DNA from 3 places in the Streptomyces sp. LS-MS-L19 genome. Region 2 is predicted to be linked to each of the others. Evidence: riboswitches for the same ligand, from Rfam matches in the RefSeq annotation. Region 2 holds a riboswitch; each other region holds the start of a gene.
What was found. Region 2 has a riboswitch for S-adenosylmethionine ahead of AC2XR2_RS11695 (aminotransferase class V-fold PLP-dependent enzyme). Riboswitches for the same ligand answer to the same signal wherever they lie in the genome.

Region 1: it holds a riboswitch for S-adenosylmethionine, as region 2 does, so the genes downstream of both, thrC (threonine synthase) here and AC2XR2_RS11695 (aminotransferase class V-fold PLP-dependent enzyme) in region 2, are expected to answer to the same signal.
Region 3: it holds a riboswitch for S-adenosylmethionine, as region 2 does, so the genes downstream of both, AC2XR2_RS03720 (putative leader peptide) here and AC2XR2_RS11695 (aminotransferase class V-fold PLP-dependent enzyme) in region 2, are expected to answer to the same signal.

Annotation. Positions count from the first base shown of each region.
Region 1 covers NZ_JBYCLL010000001.1:4,633,944-4,638,830, forward strand. Annotated here, with positions in the region: gene AC2XR2_RS20605 (MoaD/ThiS family protein) at 132-407, opposite strand; gene thrC (threonine synthase) at 404-1,684, opposite strand; SAM riboswitch class I at 1,702-1,857, opposite strand; gene AC2XR2_RS20615 (glucosyl-3-phosphoglycerate synthase) at 2,004-2,948, shown strand; gene AC2XR2_RS20620 (alpha,alpha-trehalose-phosphate synthase (UDP-forming)) at 3,057-4,451, shown strand; gene otsB (trehalose-phosphatase) at 4,448-4,887, shown strand, end outside.
Region 2 covers NZ_JBYCLL010000001.1:2,639,056-2,643,942, reverse strand. Annotated here, with positions in the region: gene qcrB (cytochrome bc1 complex cytochrome b subunit) at 1-363, shown strand, start outside; gene trpD (anthranilate phosphoribosyltransferase) at 513-1,577, shown strand; SAM riboswitch class IV at 1,653-1,769, shown strand; gene AC2XR2_RS11695 (aminotransferase class V-fold PLP-dependent enzyme) at 1,896-3,257, shown strand; gene AC2XR2_RS11690 (protein kinase domain-containing protein) at 3,325-4,887, shown strand, end outside.
Region 3 covers NZ_JBYCLL010000001.1:838,058-842,944, reverse strand. Annotated here, with positions in the region: gene AC2XR2_RS03730 (ABC transporter permease) at 1-578, opposite strand, end outside; gene AC2XR2_RS03725 (ABC transporter substrate-binding protein) at 582-2,201, opposite strand; gene AC2XR2_RS03720 (putative leader peptide) at 2,403-2,519, opposite strand; SAM riboswitch class IV at 2,554-2,668, opposite strand; gene AC2XR2_RS03715 (metallophosphoesterase) at 3,008-4,219, opposite strand; gene AC2XR2_RS03710 (LacI family DNA-binding transcriptional regulator) at 4,777-4,887, shown strand, end outside.

The DNA.
Region 1 (4,887 bases), 2.0 Mb from region 2:
GAATGCCGCTGGTTCCCCAACTGTACCGCGCTCAACCATAGAGAATTGCCCCCTCCGCTTCTCTCACGGAGGGGGCAATCAGTTGAACACTCGGTCATCACTATTACCGAAGGTAATGACCAGTCATACGGTCACCCGCCGGCGACCGCCGGGATGATCGAGACTCCGGCCCCGTCGGGCGTCGCCGTCTCCAGCCCCTGCTCGAAGCGCACGTCGTCGTCATTCACGTACACATTGACGAACCGCCGCAGCTTGCCCTGGTCGTCGAGAACGCGGGCCGCGATACCGGTGTGGTTCTTCTCCAGATCGGCGATGACCTCGGCGAGGGTCCCACCCTCGGCCTGCACCTCGGCCTGACCGCCGGTGTAGGTGCGCAGGATGGTGGGGATGCGGACGTTGACGCTCATGCGAGGCCAGCCTCTCGGAAAGAGTCGAGGTTCGGACGGATCGTGGCGGTGAGCCCGGTACCGGCCACCGCGTCCAGGGTCTTGAGACCGTCGCCGGTGTTCAGCACCACCGTGGTCTTCGTCGGGTCGAGGACACCGTTCTCGATCAGCTTGCGGGTCACACCCACGGTCACGCCACCGGCGGTCTCCGCGAAGATGCCCTCGGTCCGGGCCAGCAGCTTGATCGCGTCCACGACCTGCTCGTCGTTGACGTCCTCCACCGCACCCCCCGTGCGCCGGGCGATGTCCAGCACATACGGCCCGTCCGCCGGGTTCCCGATCGCCAGCGACTTGGCGATGGTGTTCGGCTTCTGCGGCCGTACGACGTCGTGCCCCGCCTTGTACGCGACGGACACCGGGGAGCACCCCTCCGCCTGCGCGCCGAAGATCTTGTACGGCTTGTCCTCGACGAGCCCGAGCTTGATCAGCTCCTGGAGCCCCTTGTCGATCTTCGTGAGCTGCGAGCCGGAGGCGATCGGCACGACCAGCTGGTCGGGGAGCCGCCAGCCGAGCTGCTCGCAGATCTCGTACGCCAGCGTCTTGGAGCCCTCGGCGTAGTAGGGCCGCAGGTTGACGTTGACGAAGCCCCAGCCCTCGCCGGCCGGGTCGCCGATCAGCTCGGAGCAGAAGCGGTTCACGTCGTCGTAGTTGCCCTCGATGCCGACGAGCTCGCCGCCGTAGATCGCGGCCATGACGACCTTGCCCTGCTCCAGGTCGTGCGGGATGAACACGCACGAGCGCAAGCCGGCGCGGGCCGCGGCGGCACCCACCGCGCCGGCGAGGTTGCCGGTGGAGGAGCAGGACAGGGTGGTGAAGCCGAACGCGCGTGCCGCCTCCAGGGCCTGCGCGACGACGCGGTCCTTGAAGGAGTGCGTCGGGTTGCCGGAGTCGTCCTTCACATACAGTCCGCCGGTGACGCCGAGCTCGCGGGCGAGGTTGTCGGCCTTGACGAGCTGGGTCCAGCCGGGGTTGATGTTGGGCTTGTCCGCCACGTCCGCGGGGACGGGCAGCAGCGGGGCGTAGCGCCAGATGTTGGAAGGTCCCGCCTCGATCTTCTTACGGAGTTCCTCGGTTTCGTAGGCCGAGAAGTCGTACGCGATCTCAAGCGGGCCGAAACACTCCTCGCAGGCGAAGACCGGGCCGAGCGGGACGCGGTGGCCGCACTCGCGGCAGCTCAGTGCCGCGGCGGGACCCAGGTCGACGGAGTTCGTGGTGCTTGCAACAGTCTGCGCAGCCATGGAGGCGAGGCCCTTTCTCCTCATCTTCCTCACGACGCGTTTCGCCGTGAGACGGATTTGGCACCTTCCCTAGCCGGGAGCCTCGCGGAACGATCAACAGTGATCTACGAGAACCGACTGGAGGGTTGCCGGGGCTTCATCGGGCCGTATCCCTCTGCCCCTCTGGATGAGCGGTATGAAGTTGTGGTCGGCGGGCCGTCCAGGACATGCGATGGTCACCCGCGTTGTTCAAGACTGTAACCGACAACCAGGACAGTTGAGATAGTCCGTCCGAACCGCGAGACGGATCACACGGACCACACACGAAGGAGCCGCCTACGTGCTGGAAGAAGTCGAGCGCTGGCTGAGCACCCGCTCCTGGTCGGTGACCGATCGCCCGCTCCACCAGATCATGGCCGCCAAGCAGCGCAGCGGGCAGACGGTCAGTGTCGTGCTGCCGGCGCTGAACGAGGAGGAGACCGTCGGTGACATCGTCGCGGTCATCCGTCACGACCTCATGCAGCAGGTGCCCCTGGTCGACGAGATCGTCGTCGTCGACTCCGGCTCCACCGACCGCACCTCCGAGGTCGCGGCCGCGGCCGGCGCCACCGTCGTGCACCGCGACGAGATACTCCCCCACCTGCCGGCCGTGCCCGGCAAGGGCGAGGTGCTGTGGCGCTCCCTGCTGGTCACCCGCGGGGACATCGTCTGTTTCATCGACGCCGACCTGAAGGAGTTCTCCTCGGACTTCGTCTCCGGCATCGTCGGCCCGCTGCTCACCGATCCCGGGGTCGACCTGGTCAAGGGCATGTACGACCGTCCCCTGGGCGGCGCCGCGGGCCAGGGCGGCCGGGTCACCGAGCTGATGGCGCGCCCGCTGCTGAACATGCACTGGCCGCAGCTGGCCGGGTTCGTCCAGCCGCTGGGCGGCGAGTACGCGGCCCGCCGCAGCCTCCTCGAACAGCTCCCGTTCCCCGTCGGGTACGGCGTGGAGCTGGGCATGCTGGTCGACGCGCTGCACCTGGTGGGCCTGGACGCCCTCGCCCAGGTCGACGTCGGCGTCCGCAAACACCGCCACCAGGACGGCCAGGCCCTGGGCCGCATGTCGGCGGCGATCTACCGCACGGCCCAGCTCAGACTGGCCCGAGGCCACCTGATCCGCCCGTCCCTGACCCAGTTCGAACGAGGCGAGAACGGCTTCGAGCCACGGACGTACTCGGTGGACACGGAGGAACGCCCACCGATGACGGAAATCCCGGAGTACATGAAACGAAGGGCGGCGTAGACCTACCAGGGGCGCGGGGAACTGCGCGCCAAGCCCCCACCGGCCCGCAGCCGACCATGCGCCCACGGGAACGTTTGAGCGGTTGCACCCTGGGCTAGATGTCGAGTCATGGCTCCCTCGCACAACGCCCACGTACTGGTCGCGTCCAATCGAGGCCCCGTCTCGTACGACGCAGGCGCTGACGGCTCGCTGCAAGCGAAGCGCGGCGGCGGCGGCCTGGTCTCCGGCCTCTCGGCCATCGGCCCCGACGCCGGCGCCCTGTGGGTGTGCTCGGCGCTCTCCGACGGCGACCGCGAGGCCGTCCGGCAGGGCGTCGGCGAGGACGGCGTGCGGATGCTCGCGATCCCGGCCGACGTGCACGCGGACGCGTACAACGGCATCGCCAACTCGGTGCTCTGGTTCGTCCACCACCTGCTCTACCAGACCCCGCTGGAGCCGGTCTTCGACGCGGAGTTCCGGCGCCAGTGGGCGTCGTACGAGACGTACAACCGCGCCTTCGCGGAGGCGCTGGCGGAGGAGGCGGCCGAGGGGGCGGCGGTCCTGGTGCAGGACTACCACCTGTGCCTGGTGCCGGGCATGCTCCGCGAGCTCCGTCCCGACCTGCGGATCAGCCACTTCTCGCACACGCCGTGGGCGCCGGTGGACTACTTCCGGATGCTGCCGGACGACATCGCCGAGCAGCTGCTGCGGGGCATGCTCGGCGCCGACCGGCTCGGTTTCCTCACCCGCCGGTGGGCGGACGCGTTCACGGCCTGCTGCGCCGCGGTCGTGGACGGGCTCGGGGACACGCAGGTCGGGGTGCACGGGCTGGGCGCGGACGCGGACTTCCTGCGGGAGCGGTCGCACGCGGCCGATGTCGAGGAACGCATCGTCGGTCTGCGCGAGGAGATCGGCGCGGGCCGGAAGACGATCGTGCGGGTGGACCGCACCGAGCTGTCGAAGAACATCGTGCGCGGGCTGCTGGCCTACCGGCGGCTGCTGGAGTCGCGGCCCGAGTGGCGGGAGCGGGTCGTGCACGTGGCGTTCGCGTACCCGTCCCGGCAGGACCTCGCGGTGTACCGGGACTACACCGCCGAGGTGCAGCGGGTCGCGGACGAGATCAACGACCAGTTCGGCACACCGGGCTGGACGCCGGTCGTGCTGCACGTCAAGGACGACTTCGCGCGCTCGCTCGCCGCGTACCGGCTGGCCGACGTGGCCCTGGTCAACCCGATCCGCGACGGCATGAACCTGGTCGCGAAGGAGGTGCCGGTGGTCTCCGACGAGGGGTGCGCGCTGGTGCTGTCGCGGGAGGCCGGGGCGCACGAGGAGCTGGGCGAGGACGCGATCACGGTCAATCCGTACGACGTGGAGCAGACGGCGACGGCTCTGCACGAGGCCCTGACCCTGCCGGCCCACGACCGCGCCGAAGGCGCGAAGCGGCTGGCCGCGGCGGCCACCGCGCTGCCTCCGGCCCAGTGGTTCCTGGACCAGTTGAACGCGCTGAAGGCACTGGACGCATGAGCCTTCCGACGCCCAGCACCCCCGCCGGCCGCGACGGTCTCCAGGCGCTCCTCTCGCACCCGCGCGGCGCGGTGATCGGGCTCGACTTCGACGGGACGCTCGCACCGATCGTGGCAGATCCGGAGCGGGCGCGGGCGCACCCCGAGGCCGTCCAGGTCCTCGCCGCCCTCGCCCCGAAGGTGGCGTCCGTGGCGGTGATCACGGGCCGCCCGGCCGAGGTCGCGGTGCGCTACGGCGGCTTCGCGGGGGTCGCCGGTCTGGAACACCTCACGGTCCTCGGCCACTACGGCGCGGAGCGCTGGGACGCGGCCACGGGTGAGGTCACGGCACCTGAACCGCACCCTGGGGTGGCGGCGGTCCGCGCCGAACTGCCCGCCCTCCTCGACGGCACCGGCGCCTGGATCGAGGAGAAGGGCGGCCGGGCGGTGGCCGTCCA
Region 2 (4,887 bases):
GTCGCCCCGGTCCTCGCGTTCATCGTCACCAAGCGGATCTGCCTCGGCCTCCAGCGCCGCGACAAGGACAAGGTGTTGCACGGCCGCGAGTCCGGCATCATCAAGCGCCTGCCGCACGGTGAGTTCATCGAGGTGCACGAGCCGCTCAGCCAGGAGCAGCTGCACACGCTCACGGCGCACGAGCAGTACAAGCCGGCCGCGATCGGCGCCACGGTCGACGAGAACGGCGTCGAGCGCAAGGTCAAGGGCTCCGAGAAGCTGCGCGCCAAGCTGAGCGAGGCGTACTACGGCGAGGAGTCCCAGATCGCCAAGCCGACCGTCGAGGAGTACAAGGAGATCACGAGCGGCCACGGCCACCACTGATCGCTGCTTGTCGCTGCGCTCGCCACGCGCGGTAGGAGGGCCCCGTCCGATCACCGGACGGGGCCCTTTGCCGTGCTCTGGGCTGGATAGGGTGGGGGCACACTCTCGCGCGAGAGTTCCACTCTCTTACGACACCCAGGAGCGGCCCCATGAGCGCTGTGACCCCCGCTGGAGGCGACACCGCGGCGGGCCGTTCCTGGCCCGAGGTGCTGAACGCCCTGCTGTACGGGCGCGACCAGAGTGCCGACGCGACGGCGTGGGCGATGGACCGGATCATGCAGGGCGAGGCGACCGACGCGCAGATCGCCGGGTTCGTGGTCGCGCTCAGGGCCAAGGGCGAGACGGTCGAGGAGATCAACGGGCTGGTGCGGACGATGTACGCGCACGCCAACGTGATCGAGGTGCCCGGGCGGACCGTGGACATCGTCGGCACCGGCGGTGACGGCGCCAAGACCGTCAACATCTCCACCATGTCGGCGATCGTCGTGGCCGGAGCCGGTGCCACGGTCGTCAAGCACGGCAACCGGGCCGCCTCCTCCGCGTCCGGCGCCTCGGACGTCCTGGAGAAGCTCGGCGTCAATCTGGAGCTGACGCCGAAGCGGGTGGCGGAGGTGGCAGGCGAGGCCGGGATCACCTTCTGCTTCGCGATCAAGTTCCATCCGGCGCTGCGTCATGCCGGCGCCGCCCGCGGCCAGTTGGGCATCCGCACGGTGTTCAACATCCTCGGCCCGCTGACCAACCCCGCCCGGGTGCGCTCCCAGGCGGTCGGGGTCGCCGATCCGCGCATGGCGCCGGTCGTCGCGGGCGTCTTCGCCGAGCGCGGCAACTCCGCCCTGGTCTTCCGCGGTGACGACGGCCTCGACGAGCTGACCACCACGTCGACCTCCCGCGTCTGGATCGTCCGCGACGGCAAGGTCACCGAGGAGAGCTTCGACCCCCGGGACGTCGGCCTCGAGCTGGTCCCGGTGGAGGCCCTGCGCGGCGGTGACCCGGCGTACAACGCGGAGGTCGCGCGCAAGCTCCTGGACGGTGAGACGGGCCCGGTCCGCGACGCCGTACTCCTGAACTCGGCGGCCGCGCTGGTGGCCCTGGACCCCGGCACCGGGACGCTGGCCGAGCAGCTGCGGGCCGGGATGGACAAGGCCGCGGAGTCGATCGACTCCGGGTCGGCGAAGCGGACGCTGGAGCGCTGGGTGGCCGCGAGCAACGCCTGACGGGCACCAGGTGTCGTCCCGCGATCCGGACACGGGTTGCGGGACGACGATCACATCGCGTAGGTTTTTTGACCAGGTCATGAGTGACAGTCATGAGGCCCCGGCCGACTGTCCGGCAACCCTCCGTCCGTGGCGGGGTGCCCCGGGTGAAGACCAGGCCGTAGGCAGCGAGGTCTGCGGCAAGCGCGGATCCCTCACGAACCAGGGATCCTGGTCGTTCGAGGAGTCTTCCGTGAGCAAGCGAATGCGATAGGGCCGAGAGCCCCGCCTCCGCGCACCCCTCTCATCCTTCACCTGTCTTTTTCACGGGAGTTCCCCATGTCTGTCTCCACCGCTGCCTCCGCCCAGACCATTTGTGCCCAGCTGCCCGTTCTGGGCCGGGATGTCACCGTCCCGCTCGTCACGGGCGGCGAAGTCACCTACGCGGCCCTCGACTACGCGGCCAGCGCCCCCGCCCTCCAGCGCGTCTGGGACGACGTGGCGGCCTACGCGCCGTACTACGGCAGCGTGCACCGCGGGGCCGGCTACCTCTCCCAGCTGTCGACCGACCTGTTCGAGAACGCCCGGAAGGCCGTCACCGAGTTCCTCGACTGCCGCGAGGACGACCAGCTGATCTTCACCCGGTCGACCACCGACTCCCTCAACCTCCTCGCCGCCGCCCTCCCGGCCGACTGCCAGGTCTTCGTCTTCGAGACCGAGCACCACGCGAGCCTGCTGCCCTGGAAGGACGCCCGGGTCAGCTACCTCGACGCCCCGCGCACCCCGCGCCAGGCCGTCGAGACCCTGGAGAAGGCCCTCGCCGCCCGTGACCCGCAGGGCCCGGCCCTGGTCTGCGTCACCGGCGCCTCCAACGTCACCGGCGAGCTGTGGCCGGTCCGCGAGCTGGCCGCCGCCGCGCACGCCCACGGCGCCCGGATCGTCCTCGACGCCGCCCAGCTCGCCCCCCACCACCCCGTGAGCGTCCGTGACCTCGACGTCGACTGGGTCGCCTTCTCCGGCCACAAGCTGTACGCCCCCTTCGGCTCCGGAGTCCTCGCCGGCCGCGCCGACTGGCTCCGGGCGGCCGACCCCTACCTCGCGGGCGGCGGCGCCAGCCGCAAGGTCACCCGGCGCGAGGACGGGGGAGTGGACGTGGAGTGGCACGACAGCGCCGCGCGCCACGAGGCCGGCTCCCCGAACGTCATCGGCGCCTACTCCATCGCCTCCGCCTGCAAGGCCCTCACCGAGGCCGGCTTCGACACCCTGGTGGCCCGTGAGCAGCACCTGATCGAGAAGGTGAAGACGGGTCTCGCCGAGGTCCCGGAGGTGCGGATCCTCTCCCTCTTCGGCGACGACGCCCCCCGCGTCGGCGTGATCTCCTTCGTCGTCGAGGGCTGGAACAGCTCCCACTTCGCCGCCGCCCTGTCCGCCGAGTACGGCATCGGCGTCCGCGACGGCCTCTTCTGCGCCCACCCCCTCGTCCGCACCCTCCTCGGCAGCGACCCGCAGACCCAGGGCGAGTGCGGGGCCCCCGAGGCGGCGCCCGGCGAGAAGTCCCTGAACGCGATCCGGGTCAGCTTCGGCGCGGGCACGCCGGACGAGCACGTGGAGCGGTTCGTGAACGCCGTCAGGGAACTGGTCGCCGACGGCGCGAAGTGGTCGTACCGCACGGAGGACGGCCGCTGCGTCCCGGCCGTCTGACGTACGGGCGTCCACCCCGCGTATACGCTCGATCCCGGCAGCCGTACGGAAGCAGGGGGAGCACGGGGTGCAGGAGCTGCGCGAGACGGACCCGCGGACCATCGGGCCGTACCAGGTCCTGGGCAGACTCGGATCCGGCGGGATGGGCGAGGTGTACCTCGCCGAGGCGCGCGGCGGGCTGCGGCTGGCCGTGAAGGTGGTACGCGCCGAGCACGCCGAGGACCGCACCTTCCGTGCCCGGTTCCGGCACGAGGTGCGGGCCGCGCAGACCGTCGGCGGGGCCGGCACGTACACCGCGCGGGTCGTGGACGCGGACACCGAGGCCGCGCGGCCGTGGATGGCCAGCGAGTTCGTGGCGGGCCCCAACCTGCGGGACGCGGTGCTGGACCGGGGCCCGCTGCCCGCGGACGCGGTACGGCTCCTCGCGGGCGCGCTCGCCGAGGCGCTCACCGCGATCCACGCCAAGGGCCTGGTGCACCGGGACCTCAAGCCCTCCAACATCCTGCTCGCGCCCGACGGGCCCCGGGTCATCGACTTCGGGATCGTCCGGGCGCTGGAAGGCACCGCGCTGACCCGGACCGGGGTGGTCGTCGGATCGGTCGGCTACCTCTCGCCCGAGCAGATCCGCAACGGCGCCCAGGTGGTCCCGGCCAGCGACGTCTTCTCCCTGGGCGCGGCCCTCGCGTACGCGTCCGGCGGGAAGGAACCGTTCGGTGAGGGGCAGGACTCGGTCGTCCTGCTGCGGATCCTGACCGGGGACGTCGACCTGTCCGCCGTACCGAAGGAACAGCTGCCGCTGGTGGAGGCCTGCCTGCGGGACGATCCCGCGGCGCGGCCGACGCCCGCCGAACTGGTCGCGGCCGTGGGGCACACCGCGGGCTCGCTGCGCGAGGGCCTGCGCCCCGGGTGGTACGCCCCCGGTGCCGTGCGGGAGCCCGAGGCAGCCCGGAGCGGGGCGCACTGGGTTCCCGCGCACGACTCGGGGGAGCGGGAGAGCCGGGTGGAGTACGTGGCGCCCGCGACCGTCACTGAGGTCCCCGCGGTCACCCATGTGACACCGGCCCCCGCCCCGCCGTCCCGGCGCAGGCTGCTGCGGGCCGTGGCGGGCGGCGCCGGAGCGGTGGCCGCCGCGGGCACGGGCGGCTGGCTGTGGCTGCGGGACCGGCCGGACGACACGGTCGAGGCGGGGGCCGGGTCCGCGCCGGGAGCGCCCGCGACGGGCTGGCAGTACAAGGTCCAGGGGCTCGGCGGGCGGCGCGGCCCCTGCGCGGCCCTCTCACCCGACGGCACCCGCGTGTACGTCGGCGGCGCGGACGGCGCGCTGCACGCGCTGGACCTGGAAGGGCGGACCGAGTGGCGGACCTCGCTCGGCGCCGAGGCCATGTCCCCGCTCGCCACCGCCGACGGTGTGTACTGCCTGCTGGAGGACGACCAGGACGGCGCCTCCGAGCTGTGCGCGCTCGGCCCGCGCGGCAAGGTCCGCTGGACGAAGACGTTCGCCGCGAACAGCCAGTTCCCGGTGGCCTCGGGACGACTGGTCCTGGTGTCCTACGGCGACGGCTCGGACGCGGGCGGGGTGCGGGCCTACGCCCCCGACGGCAGCGTGCGCTGGTCCACGCCGACCGGCGCG
Region 3 (4,887 bases), 1.8 Mb from region 2:
ACCTGCGCACCGGTCGGGACCGCCAGGGTCACGGCCGGCAGCACCAGCCCCTTCAGCCCGTCGTTGCCGAAGGCGGGGAACCACTGCAGCCGGAACGAGAACGTCTCCACGAGCAGCAGTCCCACCCAGAACGTCGGGACCGACACCCCCAGCGGGGGCAGCGTCAGCAGGAGCTGCCGCAGCCACCGCCGGGAGGTGTACGTCGCCACCACCGCCAGGCCCCCGCCGAGCAGCACCGCGAGCAGCAGTGCCGCGCCGGTCAGCTGGAGGGTCCCCGGCAGCGCGTCGGCCAGCGTCGAGGTCACCGGGCGGCCCGTGGACACCGAGTCGCCGAAGTCCCCGCGCACCGCCCGGCCCAGGTACTCGGCGTACTGCACCAGCACCGGCTTGTCGAAGCCGTACTCGTGCCGCAGCGCGGCCAGTTGCTTCGGGTCGACCTGGCCCGAGTCCATCCCTGCACTGGCCATCGCCGTCACCGGGTCGCCCGGCAGATAGTCCAGGACCAGGAAGGAGACCGTGTAGGCCGCCCACAGCACCCCGGCCGCCTGCGCGAGCCGCTTGATCACATAGCGGCGCACGGGCTAGCCGATCCAGGTGTCGTGCAGCTGGATCCGGCTGGAGGCGTCGAAGTTCAGGTCGTGCACCTTCTTCGTGACGCCGAGCTGGGTCTGGAGCTCCACGACCGGCGCGTAGTAGGCATTGCGCACGATCAACTGCTGCGCCTCGGAGACCAGTTGCGCACGCTTGGCCGGGTCCGTGGTCGCCGCCTGTGCGGACAGCGCCGTGTCCAGGCCGGTCGCCGGGAGGCGGTAGAAGTTGGCCAGCCGGGTGGAGAAGGAACTGCGCAGGATGTCCGGGTCGGCGCGGGTGACGTTCCCCCACGCCGCGTCGAAGTCACCGGCCTGGAGTGCCGGTGCCAGCTGGGTGACCTGGACCTGCTTGAGGGTCACCTCGATGCCGACGGCCTTGAGTTGCTGCTGGACGAGTTCCAGCGCGGGCTGGTTGGTGGCCGCGTTGGGGATCCAGGTGATGGCGAGGCTAAGCTTCTTGCCGTTCTTCACCCGGATGCCGTCGGGGCCGGTCCTCCAACCGGCCTCGTCCAGCAGGGACTTCGCCTTGGCGGCGTCGAGCGTCAGGTCCCGGGCGAGGCTGGTGTAGTCGGGCGTGGTGTGCGCGAGGATGCTGGTCGCCGCCCGGGTGCCGGTCGGGAACACGGCGTCGGCGATCTGTTGCCGGTCGACGGCGTGCAGGATCGCCTGGCGTACCTTGGCGTCCTTGAGAACCGGACGAGAGTTGTTGAACGACAGGCCGAACACCACACCGGGGTTGGCCCGCCGCAGGAGGGCGACCTGTCCGCCCCTGAGCGCTGCCTCGTTGGCCTTGCCGACGCTGGCGATGGCGTCCACCTGCCCGGACTGGAGGCTGCCGGCGCGCACCCCCGCCTCGGGCACGACCTTGAAGACCAGCTTGTCCAGATACGCCTCCCCGTTCTTGGACCACAGGGAGGATCCCCAGTCGTACCCGCTGCGTCTGGCCAGGGTGACCGACTGGTTCTGCACGTACTGCTTCAGCACGAACGGCCCGGACCCGATGACCCCGTCGCTGCACTTCTGCTGCGGGGTCTTCTTCACGCTGGCCGACGACTCGATGCCCAGCGAGTGCGTCGAAGCGGCCTGGAGGAACTGGGCGTTGGGCTGTTCGAAGGTCACCTTCACGGTGAGCGGGTCGACCGCGGTGGTGCTCTTGACGCCGCTCAGATAGCCCTGGGCGAGGGTGGCGAGGGCGCCGAGCCTCGGCACCGCGTCGAAGTTGTCCTTGACCACCTGCGCGGTCAGCTTCGAGCCGTCGCTGAAGGTGACTCCCGGGCGCAGATGGAAGGTGAACGTCCGGGCGTCGGGGCTGACTTCCCAGCTCTTCGCCAGCCACGGCACGATCTTGCCGGTCCTGGGGTCCTGGTCCGTCAGTGAGTCGACGATCTGGCGCACCGAGTAGATGGTCTCGTTGCTGGCGACCTGCTGCGGGTCCACGCAGCCGGCGTCGGACCCCACCGCGAAGGTCAGGGTGCCACCGGACTTCGGCTGAGTGCTGCCGGTGCCGGAGCCGTCGGTGCCCGACCCGCAGGCGGTCAGCAGCACGCTGGTGGTGAGAAGAGCGGTCAGCGCCGCCCAACGAGGGGATCTGAAAACCGGAAGTGCTGTCACGGAGGGTTCTCCTACTCGTGTCACCAGGCATGGAGGTGCCGTACGAGGCACGGCCGTGCATGGGTGTGCGGTCCCGGCCGGTGCGGGACCGGTGGCGGGGGAGCGCTGTGCAGAAAGGGATCAGGGTGAAGCGGGGTCAGCCGCGAAAGGGTGCGGTGACGACCGGCGCGTGCCGGGCCTCGACGGCGGCGGGAAGAACCGTCAGGCCTGACAGAGGCAGCTGGTCGAGCGCTTCAGATCGATGTGGCGTCGGCGCGAGAGCCGGGAGAACACCGAGGTGAGGGCGAAGGAGGCATCGTGGTCACCACCGTGCCGCATACCCGTCCTCCACATCTCAGGCCCCCTTCGAGGGGCCACGCGCTTGCGGGGATCATCGGCGATCCTCGCCGGGCTTTCACCTGGAGCACCCCACCGCGCGGGAGGGTTGCCGGTCAGCGAGCCAGGGCTTGACGCTGACACTCAATGCCGTTCGTGATGGTACGGATCACTTTTGTCGTACGTCAATGGCGGATCCAGGGCCTGAGACGGACCGCCACGGGGTGCCTTCGGCGGACGTGTCCGGGGTGCCTGCGGTGGACACGTCCGGGGGTGCCGCGGCGGACGCGCCTGGGGGTGCCGCGGCGGAGGCGCCCGGGGTGCCGTCCGGCCGACTCGCGAAGCGCCGGCGAACGAACGTGGGCGGAAACCGGTTGAGGTGTCCTGCCCGCGCCATCGAGGTCAACAGGAACGGTGACGGCTGACCGGGAGTCGGTCCCGGTGCCGCGTGGCGCGGCGACGGCCCGTGTACGGCACCTGGTGCCGGCTCCCTACGGCAGACGCGGGGCGCGCAGGACGAGCAGGGTGATCTCGCTGGGGGCGAAGACGCGGAACGGCGGACCCCAGAAGCCGGTGCCGCGGCTGGTGTAGAGGAGGGTGCGGGGGTCGTGGTGGGTGAGGCCGGCGAGGGCCGGCTGGTCGAGGCGGACCAGGTGGTGGAAGGGCCAGATCTGGCCGCCGTGGGTGTGCCCGGAGAGCTGGAGGTCGACACCGGCGGCCGCCGCCCGGTCGATGAACTTGGGCTGGTGGGCCAGGAGCAGGACGGGCAGCTCGGGGTCGGCGCCGTGCAGCGCTCCGTCGAGGTGCGCACCGTGGCCTGCCAGGCCGGAGGACTCGGCGGTGACGTCGTCCACGCCGGCGACCACGAGGGTGTCGCCGCCGCGTTCGAGCAACAGGTGGCGGTTGCGCAGCGGCTCCCACCCCAGCTCGTCCATCAGGTCGACCCAGCCCTGGGCCTCGCTGTAGTACTCGTGGTTGCCGGTGACGTAGACGCGGGCCTTGGTGGCTCGCACCGTCCCGAGGGGTTCGGCCTGGGCGCGGCGGCGTTCGGCGGTGCCGTCGGCGATGTCGCCGGTGTGGCAGACCAGGTCGGCTTCCAGGCTGTTCACCGTCTCGCACACCCGGGCCGACCAGCGGGCGCGATCGAGGGGGCCGTAGTGGGTGTCGGTGATGAGGACGACGCGCAGGCCGTCCAACCCGGCACCCAGCCGCGGGAGTTGCACGTCGAGCCGGCGCACCCGCGGCACGCGGCGGGCCTCGGCGTACCCCCAGGCCAGCAGCGCGGCGGCCACGCCGAGGACGGCCCAGGTGACGACGCGGGCGCGGTCCTGACCCTCGCCGACGCCGGCCACGGTCAGGGCGAGCCGCAGGAGCACACCGAGCAGGACGGACCAGGTGAACAGGATCCAGCCGGCGCCCAGCAGGGTGTCGCCGAGGATCGCCGCCCGGTCCTGCTGGCGCCGGCCGTGGCCGCGCACCATCGCGAGCGGCATGCAGAGGAGACCGAGGGCGAAGAGGGCGGTGCCGGCCAGTGTGACCGGCAGGGGCCAGCCCTGGCCGGCGTACAGGAGCACCCAGCAGGGCACGGCCCACAACAGGACGGGGGCGATCAAGGGGAGGTAGCGCATCAGGCGGAGCACCCGGCTCGGCCTCGCCGCTCGCGCCTCACCCTCGGCGGGCCGGGTGTTACTGGTGTCGGTCACGCTGCCCCTCCCTGACCGGGCTGTCGTCTCGCGCACTGTATCCGGTCCCTGTCGGGCCGCCCGGAGGGGCGTTCGGAGGGGCGTTCGGCGAAACGAGGGGAAATGGCAGGTCGAGGTGAGGCGGATGAGTCATGCCGCAGACGATGGAGTGACTGATTGATGCGTTTCAATCAGTTCAGTGGTGGGAGGCTCGCACGCTCCGGCCGGGTCGTCAAGACCAGATGCGCCGAAGGAGCAGTTCACCCCGCTGTAGCCGCAGCGCAGTCAGGAACAGGCGGTCGTCGTCGATCTTCGGGTGATGTGTGCAGGCCCATCCGGAAGCAGAAACCTCACAGCGCTGTCAGCTGGAGTTTTCGCTCGCCACTCACCTCCCGGAGAGAGATCGGTGCCTGCCGATCTTGGAGCGTTTCAACGCGCGTCATGTATCCTGCGCCTTGTCGGCGACAGCCTGGTCACTGTGGGTGCCGTGCGGTCCCGGGTTGGAACGAGACCGGAGGTCGAGGAGCGCTGTGGCAACCGCCCGTCCGCGAGCAGTTCAGGGGCATGCCAGTCCGAGCATGCAGGATGTCGCCGACGCCGCCGGCGTCTCGGTCGGCACGGTCTCCAACGTGCTGAACCACCCGGCGAAGGTCAGTCCCGCGACGGCGGAACGCGTTCGCGAAGCCATC